2 regions of the Bradyrhizobium sp. G127 genome follow, and region 2 is predicted to be linked to the other one. Evidence: predicted binding sites of a transcription regulator. Region 2 holds the regulator's gene; the other holds the start of a gene.

Region 1 (7,733 bases), 210 kb from region 2:
CCGGGATTCGCGAGTTATTCGCTGCTGCGGTTCGAGATCAATGTGCGCGAGGCTTCGGTGATGGGCTTCGTCGGCGCTGGCGGTATCGGGCAAGAACTCGTGGTCGCGGTGCGCAAGTTCTTTTATTCCGACGTTAGCGCCATCCTGCTGATGATCATCATAACGATCTTCCTCATTGACGTCTGCACCGGCTGGCTGCGCGGGCGGCTGTTCGGACCAGGGAGGCGCTCGTGACCCCGGCGGTTCAGAATGCCTCAGTCATTGTTGCGAAGTATCCGGAGCTTTTTCACGGCTCGCGCTCGGCGCGACGAAAGGCTTTCGCAGCCGCCTCTGTAGCGCTTGCGCTGTTCGTGTTCGGTTGCTGGTATCTGGACTTCTCGCTCGAGCGCCTGATCGTCGGCACACGGCAACTCGGCTGGTTCATTCTGCTAATGATCCCGCCGGACCCAGGCTCGTCACTGCCGACATATCTTCACGCCATGGGGGAGACGCTCTCGATCGCGTTTCTCGGCACGTTGCTCGGCGCGTTGCTGGCGCTGCCGTTCAGTCTGCTGGCGGCGAAAAACATCATTCCCTCGATCTTCCTGCGCTTTCCGGTGCGGCGGTTCCTCGATTCGATCCGCGGGATCGATACGCTGATCTGGGCGCTGGTCTGGATCAATGTGGTGGGCCTCGGACCCTTCGCGGGTGTGCTGGCCATCGCCACATCGGATTTCGGTGCATTCGGCAAGTTGTTTTCGGAAGCGATCGAGGGCGGCGACCACAAGCAGGTTGAGGGCATCCGTGCGGCGGGCGGCAGCAAGCTGCACGAGATCCGCTTCGGCCTGATGCCGCAGGTGCTGCCGGTGCTGGCGGGACAGATACTATACTACATCGAATCCAATACCCGTTCGGCCACCATCATCGGCATCGTCGGGGCCGGTGGCATCGGCCTGCAACTGGCCGAGCAGATCCGTGTACTGGAATGGCAGAAGGTCTCAACGTTGGTACTGATGATCCTGATCGCGGTCGCGGTCATTGATTTCATTTCGAGCCGGCTGCGTTTTGCCATCATCGGTCGCGCCGGCGAAGCGCGGCACTGATTTCAGCTATTGGTTTTCGATTACGAACTGCACCCGTTCCGCAGCGAAGCGTGCGCGGGTGGTGAGCAGCGGCTTGCCGTCCGGCTCCGTATCAAGGCTGTCGACCACCAGCACCGGACGACCGAGAGCGAGATCGAGCCGGGCTGCATCGGCGGCATCCACGATGGCTGCGGTAACGTTGGTCCATTCTCGGCGGTAGTCGCGCACACCGAAGTGCGTCAGCAGTTTGGTTGTCGAGCGCTTCCTTTCATAGACGTGTCCACCATCAGGGAAGCGGGCTGCTTCCATCCATGTGGTGCCAACGCAAATCGGAATCCTGTCCGCCATGCGCAGTGCGTCGATCCGCAGCAGCGATGCCCCGGTCTTGACACCTAGCCGCTTCGCCAGATCCTGCGACGCGGGTTCGATCGACGAATGCAGCAACTTGCCGTCTGCTTCCTGGCCGCCGGCGCCGACGATTTCGGAAAAGCGCGTGCGCGAGCGAAGGGGGTAGGAGATTCGCGGCGCTTCCACATAGGTGCCGCTGCCGCGTTCGGCGCGTACCAGTCCGCGCTCGGCCAGCGCCGCCAGCGCGCGGCGCACCGTATGGCGGTTGACGCGGTGAATCTCCGCGATCTCCATTTCGCCGGGAAGGCGCGTGTCGTGCGGATAGGTTCCGTTGGCAATGGACTGCTCGATGGAATCCGCCACGCGCCGCCACAGGGCGACGCCGGAGCCGCTGTCTTCAGACAGACTCATGCTCGCGCCCGCACACGGCGGCACCCGATGCCCGGTTCTATGAAAATCATCCCGATGTCACCAGATTGTCATGGCGATGCCTTACGAAGTTGTCTAATAACATAGACAACTTAGATTCGGCAAGGTGCAGATGATCCAACCGCAGATAGGCCCCGAGCAGAGTCTGCGCCGCGACGCCATGTCAGTGCTTGCGCACACTCCGACGGAACGGATCGCGGCCTGTCTCGACGCACTTGAGATTCCTGCACATCAGGTGGTTCGCCAGCCGGAGAGGGGCCTCGTTATGGTGCGCGGCCGGATCGGCGGTGATGGCGCGCCGTTCAATCTTGGTGAAGCCAGTGTTTCGCGCGCGGCAGTGCGGCTGGTCTCAGGCGAGGTCGGCTTCGGCTATGTGCTGGGACGCGACGGCGAGAAGGCAAGGCTGATCGCACTGTGCGATGCGCTGATCCAGAGCGAGAGCTTCAAGAGCGAGATCGAACAGGCTGTTGTTGCCCCACTGCGTAGGGAACGAGACGCGGCGCTCGCCGAACAGGCAGCGGAAACCGCCGCGACACGGGTCGATTTCTACACCTTGGTAAGAGGCGAGAACTAACCATGGCGCTTCATGCAAAGCTGGACGCAGGAACGGGATTCGCCAGGCCGGTATCATCGTCTCAAGCGGTGTTTCGTTGCGTGATGGATGCGCTGGCGCGTCCCGGTTCGGTGCAGACAATCACCGATGGTGTGAACGCGCCGCCGCTATTGGTGCCTGCTACGGCCGCTATCGCGCTGACCCTGTTCGACCACGATACGCCAGTCTGGCTCGGCCAGCGGTTGGAAGCTGAAACCGACATCGCATCATGGCTGCGCTTCCAGACTGGTGCGCCGCTGACAGATGACGCCTCAATTGCTGCCTTTGCTTTAATTCACAATGGTGCAGCGTTGCCCGACTTCGAATCCTTCGCGCTTGGAACGCCGGAATATCCGGATCGCTCGGCGACGCTGGTGGTCCAGGTCGATACCTTCTCCGAAGGGCCGGAACTGATCCTCAGCGGTCCGGGCATTCGCGGCACATCGTCGTTGCACGCGGGGGGGCTGCCGTCCGATTTTGTCGAACGCATGAAGGCCAATCGCGCGCTGTTTCCGCGCGGGGTCGATTTGTTGATGGTCTGCGGCCACGACGTCGTGGCGTTGCCGCGCAGCACGCAGGTTTCCGCAGGGAAGGTCTGAGCCATGTATGTTGCGGTCAAGGGCGGCGAACGCGCCATCGAAAATGCTCATCAACTTCTGGCGCATGAACGCCGTGGCGATCCGACAATCCCCGATCTTACGCTCAAGCAAATCTCCGGACAGCTTACGCTGGCGGTCGATCGCGTCATGATCGAAGGTTCGCTCTATGACCGCGACTTGGCCGCGCTGGCGATCAAGCAGGCAAGGGGTGATCTGATCGAGGCGATCTTTCTGCTGCGCGCATTCCGCGCCACATTGCCAAGATTTGGTGCGACCGAACCGCTCGACACCGGCAGCATGCAGATCCGCCGCCGCATCTCGTCCACCTTCAAGGACGTGCCGGGCGGGCAGATCCTCGGACCGACATTCGACTACACTCACCGCCTGCTCGATCCATCGCTGACGGAAGACGCAGCGATCCCTGCGCCGACGCAAGGTATCGCCGGGGATGCGTCGATGCCGCGCGTCACCGATATTCTCGGCGCGGACGGTCTGATCGAGCCGTCGCCCGAGGCAAATCCGGATCAGCCGGTTGGCGACCTGACTCGCGAGCCGCTGAGCTTTCCGGCGGATCGCGACCTGCGGCTGCAAAGCCTTGCGCGCGGTGACGAGGGATTTCTGTTGGCGCTGGGCTACTCGACCCAGCGTGGTTTCGGCCGGACTCATCCATTCGCCGGTGAAATCCGTTTCGGCGAAGTGGAGGTCGAGTTCTTCGCGGAAGACGCTGGGTTTGCTGTTCCGCTGGGTTCGATCACGCTGACGGAATGTCAGATGGTCAATCAGTTTAAGGGCTCGGCCACCGAAGCGCCGTGCTTTACGCGCGGCTATGGCCTGGCGTTCGGCCAGAGCGAGCGTAAGACTATGTCGATGGCGCTGGTGGATCGCTCGCTGCGCGCGCGCGAACTCGGCGAGGAAGCGGGTTCGCCGGCACAGGACGAGGAATTCGTGATGTCGCATTCCGACAATGTGCAGGCCACGGGCTTCGTCGAGCACCTGAAGCTGCCGCACTATGTCGACTTCCAGTCCGAACTCGGACTACTGCGGAAGCTGCGCAAGGAATTCGAGGCCGCGAAGGACAGCGACGCAACGCTGGCGGAGGCCGCCGAATGAACGCGCCGGTTTACAATTTCGCCTATCTCGACGAGCAGACCAAGCGGATGATCCGCCGTGCCATCTTGAAGGCCATCGCTATTCCCGGCTATCAGGTGCCGTTTGCGAGCCGCGAGATGCCGATGCCTTATGGCTGGGGTACTGGGGGCGTGCAGGTGACGGCGGCGATCCTCGGTCAGGACGACACGCTGAAGGTGATCGACCAGGGTTCCGACGACACCACCAACGCGATCTCGATCCGCAAGTTCTTCGAGAAGACCGCTGGCGTGAAAACCACCACGGTGACGTCCGACGCCACCGTGATTCAAACACGGCATCGCATTCCAGAGACTGCGCTGAACGACAATCAGGTGCTGGTCTATCAGGTACCGATTCCGGAACCGCTGCGGTTCCTCGAGCCGCGCGAGACCGAGACCCGGCGCATGCATGCGCTTGGTGAATACGGGCTAATGCATGTCAAGCTGTACGAGGACATTGCGCGCCACGGGCACATCGCGACGACCTATGCTTATCCGGTGAAGGTCAATGAGCGCTATGTAATGGACCCATCGCCGACGCCAAAATTCGACAACCCGAAGATGGACGATTGCGCGGCGCTGCAGCTGTTTGGTGCGGGGCGTGAGAAGCGCATCTATGCGATCCCGCCCTATACAAAAGTGACGTCGCTCGATTTCGAGGATCATCCGTTCGAGATCTATCGCTTCGATGCACCTTGCGCATTGTGCGGATCGGATACGTCCTATCTCGATGAGGTCGTGGTCGACGACAAGGGCGGGCGAATGTTCGTGTGTTCCGACACGGATTACTGCGAGACCCGCCGTGCGGACGGCCATCAGGGCGCCGGCTTCGGCGCCGACCATCAGGTGACATGATGCGCGACGACGATCAGCCACTGCTTGTCTGCGAAGGCCTGAGCAAGTCCTATGGGCGGCAACTCGCCTGCGACAAGGTGTCGTTCGAACTCTATCCGGGCGAGGTGCTTGCCATCGTCGGCGAATCCGGCTCGGGCAAGTCGACGCTGTTGCAAATGCTTTCGACGCAATTGCAGCCGAGCAGGGGGCGCGTTTCGTATCGGATGCGCGATGGCGTCACCCGCGATCTCGCTGCGCTCGGCGAAGCAGAGCGGCGTTTTCTGTTCCGCACGGACTGGGGCTATGTGCATCAGGATCCGGCGATGGGGCTGCGGATGGCTGTGTCCGCCGGGGCCAATGTCGGCGAGCGGCTGATGGCAGTGGGCTGGAACCATTACGGCAAGATTCGCGAAACCTCATCCTCATGGCTGGAGCGCGTCGAGATTTCACCTGATCGGATCGACGACGCGCCGAAAATCTATTCCGGGGGCATGCGGCAGCGATTGCAGATCGCGCGCAACCTGGTCACCGAGCCGCGCCTTGTCTTCATGGATGAGCCGACGGGCGGCCTTGATGTTTCCGTACAGGCGCGGCTGCTCGATCTGGTGCGCGGGCTGGTCAACGAACTCGGACTCGCGGTCATCATCGTCACCCACGATCTCGCGGTGGCGCGGCTGCTGTCGCATCGAGTGATGGTGATGAAGGGCGGCAAGGTGATCGAAACGGGGCTTACCGATCAGGTGCTCGACGACCCGCACCAGCCTTATACTCAACTCCTCGTTTCCTCGATTTTGCCCGCGTGAGGACAGTATGTCTCCAATGATCGACATTTCCAGTGCTGCAAAAACCTTCACCATGCACTTGCAGAACGGGGTGCGGCTGCCGGTCGTGTCCGGCGTCACCATGCAGGTGAATGCAGGCGAGTGCGTTGTGCTGTCCGGCCCGTCCGGCGCGGGGAAATCATCGATTCTGAAAATGCTCTTCGGGAACTACCGCTGTGACGCCGGACGCATCACTGTGCGTCACAATGGCGGAGTGATGGACATCGCCAGCGCCGCGCCGCGTGATATTCTCCGCGTTCGTCGCCAAACCATTGGTTATGTGAGCCAGTTTCTACGCGCCGTGCCGCGCGTTGCGACGATCGACGTCGTTGCCGAACCGCTAATCGCTAATGGCATTGCGCGGGACGAGGCGCGCGAGCGCGCACGGGCGCTGCTGCGCCGTCTCAATATCGCGGAGCGGCTATGGACCCTGCCGCCGTCGACGTTTTCCGGCGGCGAGCAGCAGCGCGTTAACATCGCGCGCGGATTCATCTCGGATAAGCCGATCCTGCTGCTGGATGAACCGACCGCATCGCTCGATGGCATTAACCGCAAAATCGTGGTTGATCTGATTGCCGAGAAGAAACAGCGCCATGTGGCGATGATTGCCATCGTTCATGATGACGACGTGCGCCAACTGATTGCCGATCGCACAATTGATGTGACCTCGTTCGCGGCCGCGGCGTGAAAAGGGACGATATGACTTCTGAACGAAACGACGCTGTTTTCAGCAATGCGCAGGTGGTGCTGAAGGACCGCGTGATCGAGCGCGGCTGGGTCGCGGTTGTGGATGGCAGGATCGCGGATGTGGGTGAGGGGGATGCGCCGGAGCGCGGCGAGGATTTGCGCGGCGACCTGCTGATGCCGGGACTGATCGAACTGCATACCGATCACCTCGAAGCCCATTATGTGCCGCGGCCAAAAGTGCTCTGGGACCCGGTGGCTGCGGTGGTGTCCTATGACGGACAGCTTGCGACCAGCGGTATCACCACCGTACTGGATTCGTTGCGCGTCTGGCGCGAAGAAGGTGCCGACGATGTCGACGGACAGGCCGGGATTCTTGCGGGGGCGATCTCCACGGCACGCGATGGCGGGCTGCTCCGCGCCGAGCATTTCCTGCATCTACGCTGCGAAATTCCGATGCCCAGCGTTGTCGAGGAGGCCAAGGAGCTTGTAGGTCGGCCCGATATTCGCCTGATGTCGCTGATGGATCACACGCCGGGCCAGCGCCAGTTTCGCGACGAGGGCAAGCTGCGCGATTACTATCGCGGCAAGAGCGGCGGTCTCACCGACGCGCAACTTGATGTCATGTTCGAGCGGCGCTTTTTCTATCAAAAGACCTATGGCGAAGCCAACATGCGCGAGATCGTCGCGTTGGCTCACAGCTACGATATTCCGCTCGCCAGTCATGACGACACCACCGAGGAGAATGTGGCGGATGCGATCCGCGATCGCGTATCGGTGGCCGAATTTCCGACCACGATGGAGGCGGCGCGCGGATTGCATCAGGCAGGGATTCACGTGCTGATGGGCGCACCGAACGTCGTGCGCGGCGGCTCGCATTCCGGAAACATCGCTGCGGTGGATATGGCCCGCGAAGGTCTGCTGGACATCATGTCGTCTGATTACATTCCGTCCAGCCTGCTGATGGCCGCGCTGCAATTGCCGAAGCATGTGCCGGCGATTGATCTGGCAGCTGCGGTGCGGACCGTGACCAAGACGGCGGCGGAAGCCGTTGGTTTGTCGGACAGAGGAGAGATTGCTGCCGGCAAGCGCGCCGATCTGATCCGCGTACACCTCGCCCGGGATCTGCCTGTCGTGCGCAGCGTGTGGCGCGAAGGGCACCGCGTCGCATGACCGACATTGCAACTCAGTCGGCCCATCGCACGGACCTGATCGGGCCGGGTCGGCTGATTCTCATC
Region 2 (7,733 bases):
GAAACAACTTGCCTGGACCGGGGCTTTGCTGATCACCTTGACCGTACTTGCCCTTAACATTGGCGCACGCATTCTCGGCGCCGAGAGGACGATGAAATGAACGAGCAGCTTTCTGTTAGCGTAGACACATCTCGTGGCGCGCCCGTACCGGGTGCAGCCATTCATCAGGACGCACGAGCCAAGGTGACCGCGCGCGACCTCAATTTTTACTACGGCGAAAACCATGCGCTGAAGAACATCAACCTGGTTCTCGGCGAGAACCGTGTGACCGCGTTCATCGGCCCGTCGGGCTGTGGCAAGTCGACCCTGCTGCGGATTTTCAACCGCATGTACGACCTCTACCCGGGGCAGCGCGCCGTAGGCCAGCTCATGTTGGACAACACCAACATCCTCGATCCGAAGCTGGATCTCAATCTGTTGCGGGCGCGTATTGGTATGGTGTTCCAGAAGCCGACGCCGTTCCCGATGACCATCTATGAAAACATCGCATTCGGCATTCGGCTTTATGAGAAGATCTCGAAGTCGGAAATGGACGGCCGCGTCGAGGCTGCGCTGAAGGGCGGCGCACTCTGGAACGAGGTCAAGGACAAGCTGAATGCCAGTGGCCTCAGCCTGTCGGGCGGCCAGCAGCAGCGCCTTTGCATCGCGCGCACGGTCGCCGTTCGGCCGGAAGTCATCCTGTTCGACGAGCCTTGCTCAGCGCTTGATCCGATCTCGACGGCCAAGGTCGAGGAATTGATCCAGGAGCTGAAGGAAGATTACACGATCGCCATCGTGACGCATAATATGCAGCAGGCGGCCCGTGTATCGGACAAGACCGCGTTCATGTACCTTGGCGAGCTAGTCGAGTTCGACGATACCAACAAAATATTCACGTCGCCGACCGATCGGCGCACGCAGGATTACATCACCGGCCGCTTCGGCTGACGCGCATTTTGCGGGAGAGACATATCATGGGTTCAGATCATACCGCCAAGGCGTTCGACGAAGACCTTCAGGAACTCAACCGGCTTGTCGCCGAAATGGGGGGCTTGGCCGAACGGCAGATCGTCGATTCTGTCGATGCGCTGATCCGGCGCGACGTGACGCTGGGCAATCGTGTCGTGACCTCCGATCTCGACATCGACAGGCTGCAGCACCTGATTGAAGAGCGCGCCGTGCTGACCATCGCGCGCAGGCAGCCGATGGCTGTGGACCTGCGCGAGATAGTCGGCGCCATGCGTGTCGCCATCGACCTTGAGCGGATCGGTGATCTCGCCAAGAATATCGCGAAGCGTGTCGCCGCGCTCGACAGCGATTTCCATCCGCTGAAGCTGATCCGTGGCCTGGAGCATATGACCGATCTCGTGCAGTCGCAGGTGAAGTCGGTGCTGGATGCCTATGCCGCTCACGATCTTCCTGCCGCGATGACGGTGTGGAAGGGTGATGAGGAAGTGGACGCGATCTGCACCTCGCTGTTCCGCGAATTGCTGACCTATATGATGGAAGACCCGCGCAATATCGGTTTCTGTATTCACCTGATGTTCTGTGCAAAGAACATCGAACGGATCGGCGACCACGCGACCAACATCGCCGAGACGGTTTTCTACATGATTGAAGGCCAGCAGATGCTCGATCAGCGCCCCAAGGGCGACATGACGACTTTTGCAACGGCCGCGTCAGGCAACTAACTGAAGGATAATGAATTGAAGGATCGGACATGAGCGCCCGTATTCTTGTGGTCGAGGACGAAGAAGCGTTGACGACGCTGCTTCGCTATAATCTGGATGCCGAAGGTTACGATGTCGAAACCGTCGCCCGCGGCGATGATGCCGACACCCGGCTCAAGGAACACATCCCCGACCTCATTGTGTTGGACTGGATGCTCCCGGGTCTGTCCGGAATTGAGCTTTGCCGCCGCTTGCGCGCACGGCAGGAGACCAAGCAAATTCCGATCATCATGCTGACCGCGCGCGGCGAGGAAAGCGAACGGGTGAGGGGGCTTGCCACCGGCGCGGACGACTACATCGTTAAGCCGTTCTCCGTGCCCGAGCTCTTGGCCCGCGTGAAAGGCCTTTTGCGGCGCGCCAGTCCCGAGCGTCTCGCCACGGTTCTTGCCTTCGGCGACATCGAGTTGGACCGGGACCGGCGACGTGTCGCCCGCTCGGGCCGCCCGATCGATCTTGGGCCTACGGAATATCGTCTGCTCGAGTTCTTCCTTGAGCATCCGGGTCGTGTGTTCAGCCGCGAACAGCTCCTGGACGGTGTATGGGGCCGCGACATCTATATCGATGAGCGAACGGTAGACGTGCACATCGGCCGGCTTAGGAAGCTCCTTAATCTCGGCCGTGAGACGGATCCAATCCGCACTGTTCGCGGCGCCGGCTACGCTCTCGATGACCGCTTCGCGAAGGCCGAATAACACCCCCTCTTTTCTAATATTGAAAGATTGGCAAACTTTGTAGAGAAGTTTCCCGATCTGTAGTGCCGCAGAGTTTTTGCGGGATCGTCACGAAGGGGCGGCCCCCTGCAACTATCATTGCGACAGTTCTGCTATTTGCCGTGTTCATGCAGTGCGGCGGAGAACCACTGTCAAGAAATGCCCTTAAGGAATTTACTCGGAGGCGGATTCACCGGTGGGTATGAATGCCGCAAACGATGAGAATATACCGCTACGGTGAGCTATAGCGGACCGGAAAGGGAATCGGTGCATTCGATGAATGTGGAGGTAGGAGACTACTAGATCCAAATGGCCAAAGAAATCCCGATACCGAAGTCGGGTGCCGGATAGTTTCAGAAGCGGTTGCTGGGTCGGACGTCGAAACGTTTAAGTAGCTTCGATAAGTCTTGAACGGAGCCACGCCGATAGTGATCAAGCGAATACTGCCCTGACGATCAATATGAGCGTGCTATGCTGCAGGATCAAACCGGCAAGGCATTTGGACGGATGTTAGATAAGTCAATAAACTTAGGCTGTATTGATAATCTCGCCATCTTCCTTGACGAACTTTCCGATATGCGGGTTCGGCAGAATATCGAGGATGGCTTCGGATGGACGGCAGAGCTTGACGCCTTTCGGTGTAACCACGATCGGCCGATTGATAAGGATAGGCTGTGTCAGCATTATATCGACCAGTTCGTCGTCAGTCCATTTCGCATCGTCGAGCCCAAGATCAGCATAGGGTGTGCCTCTCTGGCGAAGCAGTGCGCGCACAGACATTCCCATCGCTGCAATCAGCTCCAGCAATCTGGTTCGGGTTGGCGGAGTTTTTAGGTACTCAATGATCTCTGGCTCGACACCGCTCTGGCGGATCATGGCGAGCGCGTTGCGGGACGTCCCGCAGTCGGGGTTGTGATAGATCGTTATGCTCACGACCGTCCCTCTACCTTTGAGGCTGCTGCAGGTGACGACGAGCCGGCGTCATACCATTCGCGCGTTGCTTTCACGATTTTGACGACAGATAGCATCACCGGGACTTCCACAAGAACGCCGACAACGGTCGCAAGCGCTGCGCCGGAATTGAGGCCGAATAGGCTAATGGCAGCGGCAACCGCCAACTCGAAGAAATTGCTGGCTCCGATAAGGGCGGCCGGCGCGGCCACACACCACGCGACTCCGAAACGCCGACTGAGCCAATACGCGAGGCCTGCATTCAGGTAGACCTGAATCAGAATTGGTACGGCCAGGATAAGGATGACCAAGGGTTGAGCCAGGATTTGCTCGCCCTGAAATGCGAATAGCAACACCAGGGTCGCGAGTAACGCAACCAGAGACACCGGTTGCAACCGGTGCATGACCAGGTTGAAAGCTGGAGTTCCTTCGACCAAAAGCCAGCGGCGCCATAGCTGAGCGATGACGACTGGAACAACGATGTAGAGCAGAACCGAAAGGAGCAAGGTGGCCCAAGGTACCGAGATCGAGGCAACGCCGAGCAACAAGCCAACGAGCGGTGCAAACAAGAAAATCATCAGCACGTCGTTGAGGGCGACCTGACTCAATGTGAAATGCGGTTCACCTTCACACAGGTTCGACCAGACGAACACCATCGCCGTGCATGGCGCAGCAGCCAAAAGAATGAGGCCGGCGATATAGGACGAGATCTGTCCAGCGGGGAGCATGGGGGCGAATACATGCCCGATAAAAAATGTCCCTAGCAGAGCCATCGAAAACGGCTTCACTGCCCAGTTGATGAACAATGTCACGCCGACGCCGCGCCAATGTTCTTTGACTTGCCCGAGCGCGCCAAAATCGATCTTCAGCAGCATCGGGATGATCATCAGCCAGATCAATAACGCCACCGGCAGGTTGACCCTTGCCACTTCCGCGCCAGCAATTGTCGCAAACACCCCAGGCATGACATGCCCCAGTGCAATGCCCGCCACGATGCACAGCGCGACCCAAACGGATAGATAACGCTCGAAAATGCTCATCGTTTTCCTTTTGGCGAGCAACGGGGTTGGAGGCTGGCAATCAGCGATTCACACAAATCAGCGCGCCCCCCGCAGCAGTCCCGAATCATGAACAAGGTGAGTTCCTGAAGCGCCGAGATCTTTGCGCGATAAAGGATGGTGCGGCTCTCGCGTTCGCCTTCGATCAGACCTGCTCGCGCCAAAATGGCCAAGTGAGCCGACATTGTGTTTTGTGGAACACCAACCCGGCGAGCCAATTCCCCCGCTGGAACGCCTTCTGGCTCGTGCTTCACAAGCAGCCGAAATGTGTCTAGTCGCGTTACTTGGGCGAGCGCAGCCAATGCGTCGATAGCCTCAGTTTTTTTCATATATCCAGATTAATGGATTTGTTTGCTGCTGTCAATCCACGCTCCTGCGATCGATTGTTCGAAAATTCTAGAAATATGGTTGACCTGTGCTCATCGTAGTGGGATGTTGCGGCATGAAGATCGATGACGCAGCAGCTCGCCTTGAGGCGCTCGGAAGTCCCACCCGGTTGAAGATATATCGCACTTTGGTTCGTGCCGGACGTGCGGGGATGCCCGTTGGCCGTCTCGGCGAGAAGCTCAAGGTCGCCAGTTCGACGATGTCCTATCATCTCAAGGCGCTCATGGCGGTGGGTTTGGTTTTTCAGAAGCGGGATGGGGTGACGCTCATCTGTCACGCGGAATACGACACGATGCGCGGGCTGGTCGATTTCCTGGCGGCGGAATGTTGCGTGGATGAAGCGGAGTGCTCGGACGCAAAATCAATTGCGTGAATTTTACGGCCATATAATTCTAAGATTCTGGAAATATGGGATAATGAAGATGATGAAGAAAGTAGCTATCATAGGAGCAGGTCCCGTTGGCCTTGCCGCAGCTGCTCATGTCATGGAGCGCGGCATGGAGCCAATCGTGCTTGAGGCCGGACCAACGGCCGGACATGCTGTCAGGCAGTGGAAACACGTCCAGTTGTTCTCGCCCTGGGAATACAATGTGGACAAGGCGGCCGCGAGATTGCTCTTTGCAACGGGCTGGAATTCTCCGGATCCTCATGTCTATCCGACCGGCGCCGACTTGATCGAGCGATATGTGAATCCCCTTGCCACGAAGACACGGCTTAAGGATCACATCCTGACCACCAGCGAGGTCACCGGCATAAGCCGCCAAGGCTTCGACCGACTAAAAACTAAGGGTCGTGAACAGGCGCAATTCGAAATCCTATATCGAAATACCCACTTTCCGGAGGGTTTGGGGGAAAAGGTTGTGCGCGCGGACGTGGTCATTGACGCTTCCGGCACCTGGTCAACTCCGAACCCGGCGGGTGCCAACGGATTGTGTGCAATCGGAGAGAAGGAATCAGCCAGCAAGATCGCCTATGCGATGCCCGATGTGCTAGGAGCAGACCGGGCTCGGTATGCTGGAAAGACTGTGGCTGTTCTGGGGGCGGGTCACTCTGCAATCGGGACGCTGACCGATCTGGCCGAGTTGAAGACCCAAGTGCCAGGAACCGAAGTCATTTGGCTGCTGCGCGGTGACAATCCTGCAAAAGCTTTCGGCGGAGGTGCGAGCGATAAGCTCGCCGCTCGTGGGGAGCTTGGATATTCCTTCGCGGCGTTGGTCGCAGCGGGTAGAATTAAAGTGGAACCCGCTTTTGGGACTACTCACGTCACTATCGAGGACGAACGGTTAAGAATCGCGGCGGGCTCAGCTTGTTGCGGTCGCCATGTCATTGCCGACGAACTCATCGTTGCTACGGGATTTCGGCCTAATTTCGACTTCCTGCGTGAGCTTCGCATCCAGCTCGATCCTGCAATCGAATGCCCGATAGCGCTGGCCCCCTTGATTGACCCCAACGAGCATAGCTGCGGAACGGTCCGACCGCATGGTGCCCGTGAGCTCGCGCAGGATGAACCTGGGTTTTATTTCGCGGGCATGAAAAGCTATGGCCGGGCGCCGACTTTCCTCATGATGACGGGATACGAACAGGTCCGCTCGATCGCGGCGGACATCGCGGGCGACAAGGAAGCAGCCGAGCGCGTTGAGCTCGAGCTTCCAGAAACGGGCGTCTGCACATGCGGCGGCGTGGAGGGCGACTCAGCGTCAGCGGGATGTTGCGGCGATCCAGCTCCCGTCGGCGAGAACCCCTGCTGCGTGGAGGACGTTATGGCAAAGGAGAGGGGTAAGGCCGGATGCGGTTGTGGAGATAAGGCTTAGGCGTCGAGTGAAAACCTTAAGACTGGAAGGTCGATCCGTCATCGCGGGGATGTGTGTGGGCCAACTCGGCAGCTTGCTCCCCCATGTCGTCGTCCCGTCTATACTTGCGGCGTTTCTTATTCCCGAGTGGCATCTTAGTGGTGCAGAGGCTGGCCTGTTGGCCGGCTCTGGCGCTGCGGGCTACATGCTGACCGTGCCACTATTGGCTGCACTGACCGATAGAATTGATGCGCGCAAGATTCTAATTGCGGGTTCGGCACTAAACGCGCTCGGCACCTTGTTATTCGGGGTGTTTGCTTCTGGTCTTTGGTCCGGCGTATTCTTCAATGCGATTGTCGGGATTGGCTTTGCAGGCGCCTATATGCCGGGTCTCAAAGCACTAACCGACCGTTTGGAGCCGGGCGACTCATCCCGAGCCGTCACATTGTACACCTCCAGCTTTTCACTAGGCGTCGGCTTATCCTTTCTGGTTTCCCAACTTGTTGCGGAAAGTTGGGGGTGGCGATCTGCTTTTCTTGTGACGGCTGTCGGTCCAGTCTTGATGCTTCTGGTTTGTATCCTGTTGCCGCCGGTCGAACCAAAGCCCACGAAAGGACGGTTGTTTGATTTTGCACCCGTGTTCCAGAATAAAACTTCTATGGGGTTCATTCTCGGCTATGGCGCGCATTGTTTTGAGCTCTACGGGATTAGAACCTGGCTGGTAGCTTTTTGGACGTTCGTTGTGTCGCGGCATGGAGAAGCGTCTATCCTCGCGCCAATTATCGTCAGTGTTGTTTTCTCCCTGCTCGCGATGCCCGCAAGTATTGTTGGCAATGAACTGGCGTTGAAGTTCGGGCGACATCGCGCGATTACCGTCGTTATGCTTAGTTCTGCTGTCGTCGCACTTCTGATCGGGTTCTTTGCCGATAATTCTCCACGGCTTTTGCTGGCCTTGTTGCTGCTTTATGCTCTAACAGTTCCGGCCGATTCCGGTGCTCTAACTTCTGGCATGACGATGTCTGCTGATCCGCGTTATCGCGGTGCAACGATGGCAATGCATTCGACCGTGGGCTTCAGTCTGTCCGCTCTTGGTGCTTGGGGAATTGGGGTCGCTTTGGATCTTGCTGG

The links. Region 2 encodes PhoB, which activates phosphate uptake and scavenging genes when phosphate is short. Its sites were predicted from a motif close to TGTCATNNANCTGTCAT; they were not measured.
Region 1: the regulator PhoB is predicted to act here: its motif matches at 1,876-1,892, upstream of phnG (phosphonate C-P lyase system protein PhnG).

The regions. Positions count from the first base shown of each region.
Region 1 covers NZ_JAKFGN010000002.1:1,132,093-1,139,825, reverse strand. Annotated here, with positions in the region: gene phnE (phosphonate ABC transporter, permease protein PhnE) at 1-234, shown strand, start outside; gene phnE (phosphonate ABC transporter, permease protein PhnE) at 231-1,082, shown strand; gene phnF (phosphonate metabolism transcriptional regulator PhnF) at 1,089-1,820, opposite strand; gene phnG (phosphonate C-P lyase system protein PhnG) at 1,951-2,412, shown strand; gene phnH (phosphonate C-P lyase system protein PhnH) at 2,415-3,029, shown strand; gene LVY71_RS17510 (carbon-phosphorus lyase complex subunit) at 3,033-4,139, shown strand; gene LVY71_RS17505 (alpha-D-ribose 1-methylphosphonate 5-phosphate C-P-lyase PhnJ) at 4,136-5,011, shown strand; gene phnK (phosphonate C-P lyase system protein PhnK) at 5,011-5,793, shown strand; gene phnL (phosphonate C-P lyase system protein PhnL) at 5,801-6,499, shown strand; gene LVY71_RS17490 (alpha-D-ribose 1-methylphosphonate 5-triphosphate diphosphatase) at 6,511-7,668, shown strand; gene phnN (phosphonate metabolism protein/1,5-bisphosphokinase (PRPP-forming) PhnN) at 7,665-7,733, shown strand, end outside.
Region 2 covers NZ_JAKFGN010000002.1:1,337,246-1,344,978, reverse strand. Annotated here, with positions in the region: gene pstA (phosphate ABC transporter permease PstA) at 1-100, shown strand, start outside; gene pstB (phosphate ABC transporter ATP-binding protein PstB) at 97-927, shown strand; gene phoU (phosphate signaling complex protein PhoU) at 954-1,670, shown strand; gene phoB (phosphate regulon transcriptional regulator PhoB) at 1,700-2,401, shown strand; gene arsC (arsenate reductase (glutaredoxin)) at 2,948-3,352, opposite strand; gene arsB (ACR3 family arsenite efflux transporter) at 3,349-4,410, opposite strand; gene LVY71_RS18490 (ArsR/SmtB family transcription factor) at 4,407-4,757, opposite strand; gene LVY71_RS18485 (ArsR/SmtB family transcription factor) at 4,871-5,188, shown strand; gene LVY71_RS18480 (NAD(P)-binding domain-containing protein) at 5,232-6,626, shown strand; gene LVY71_RS18475 (MFS transporter) at 6,676-7,733, shown strand, end outside.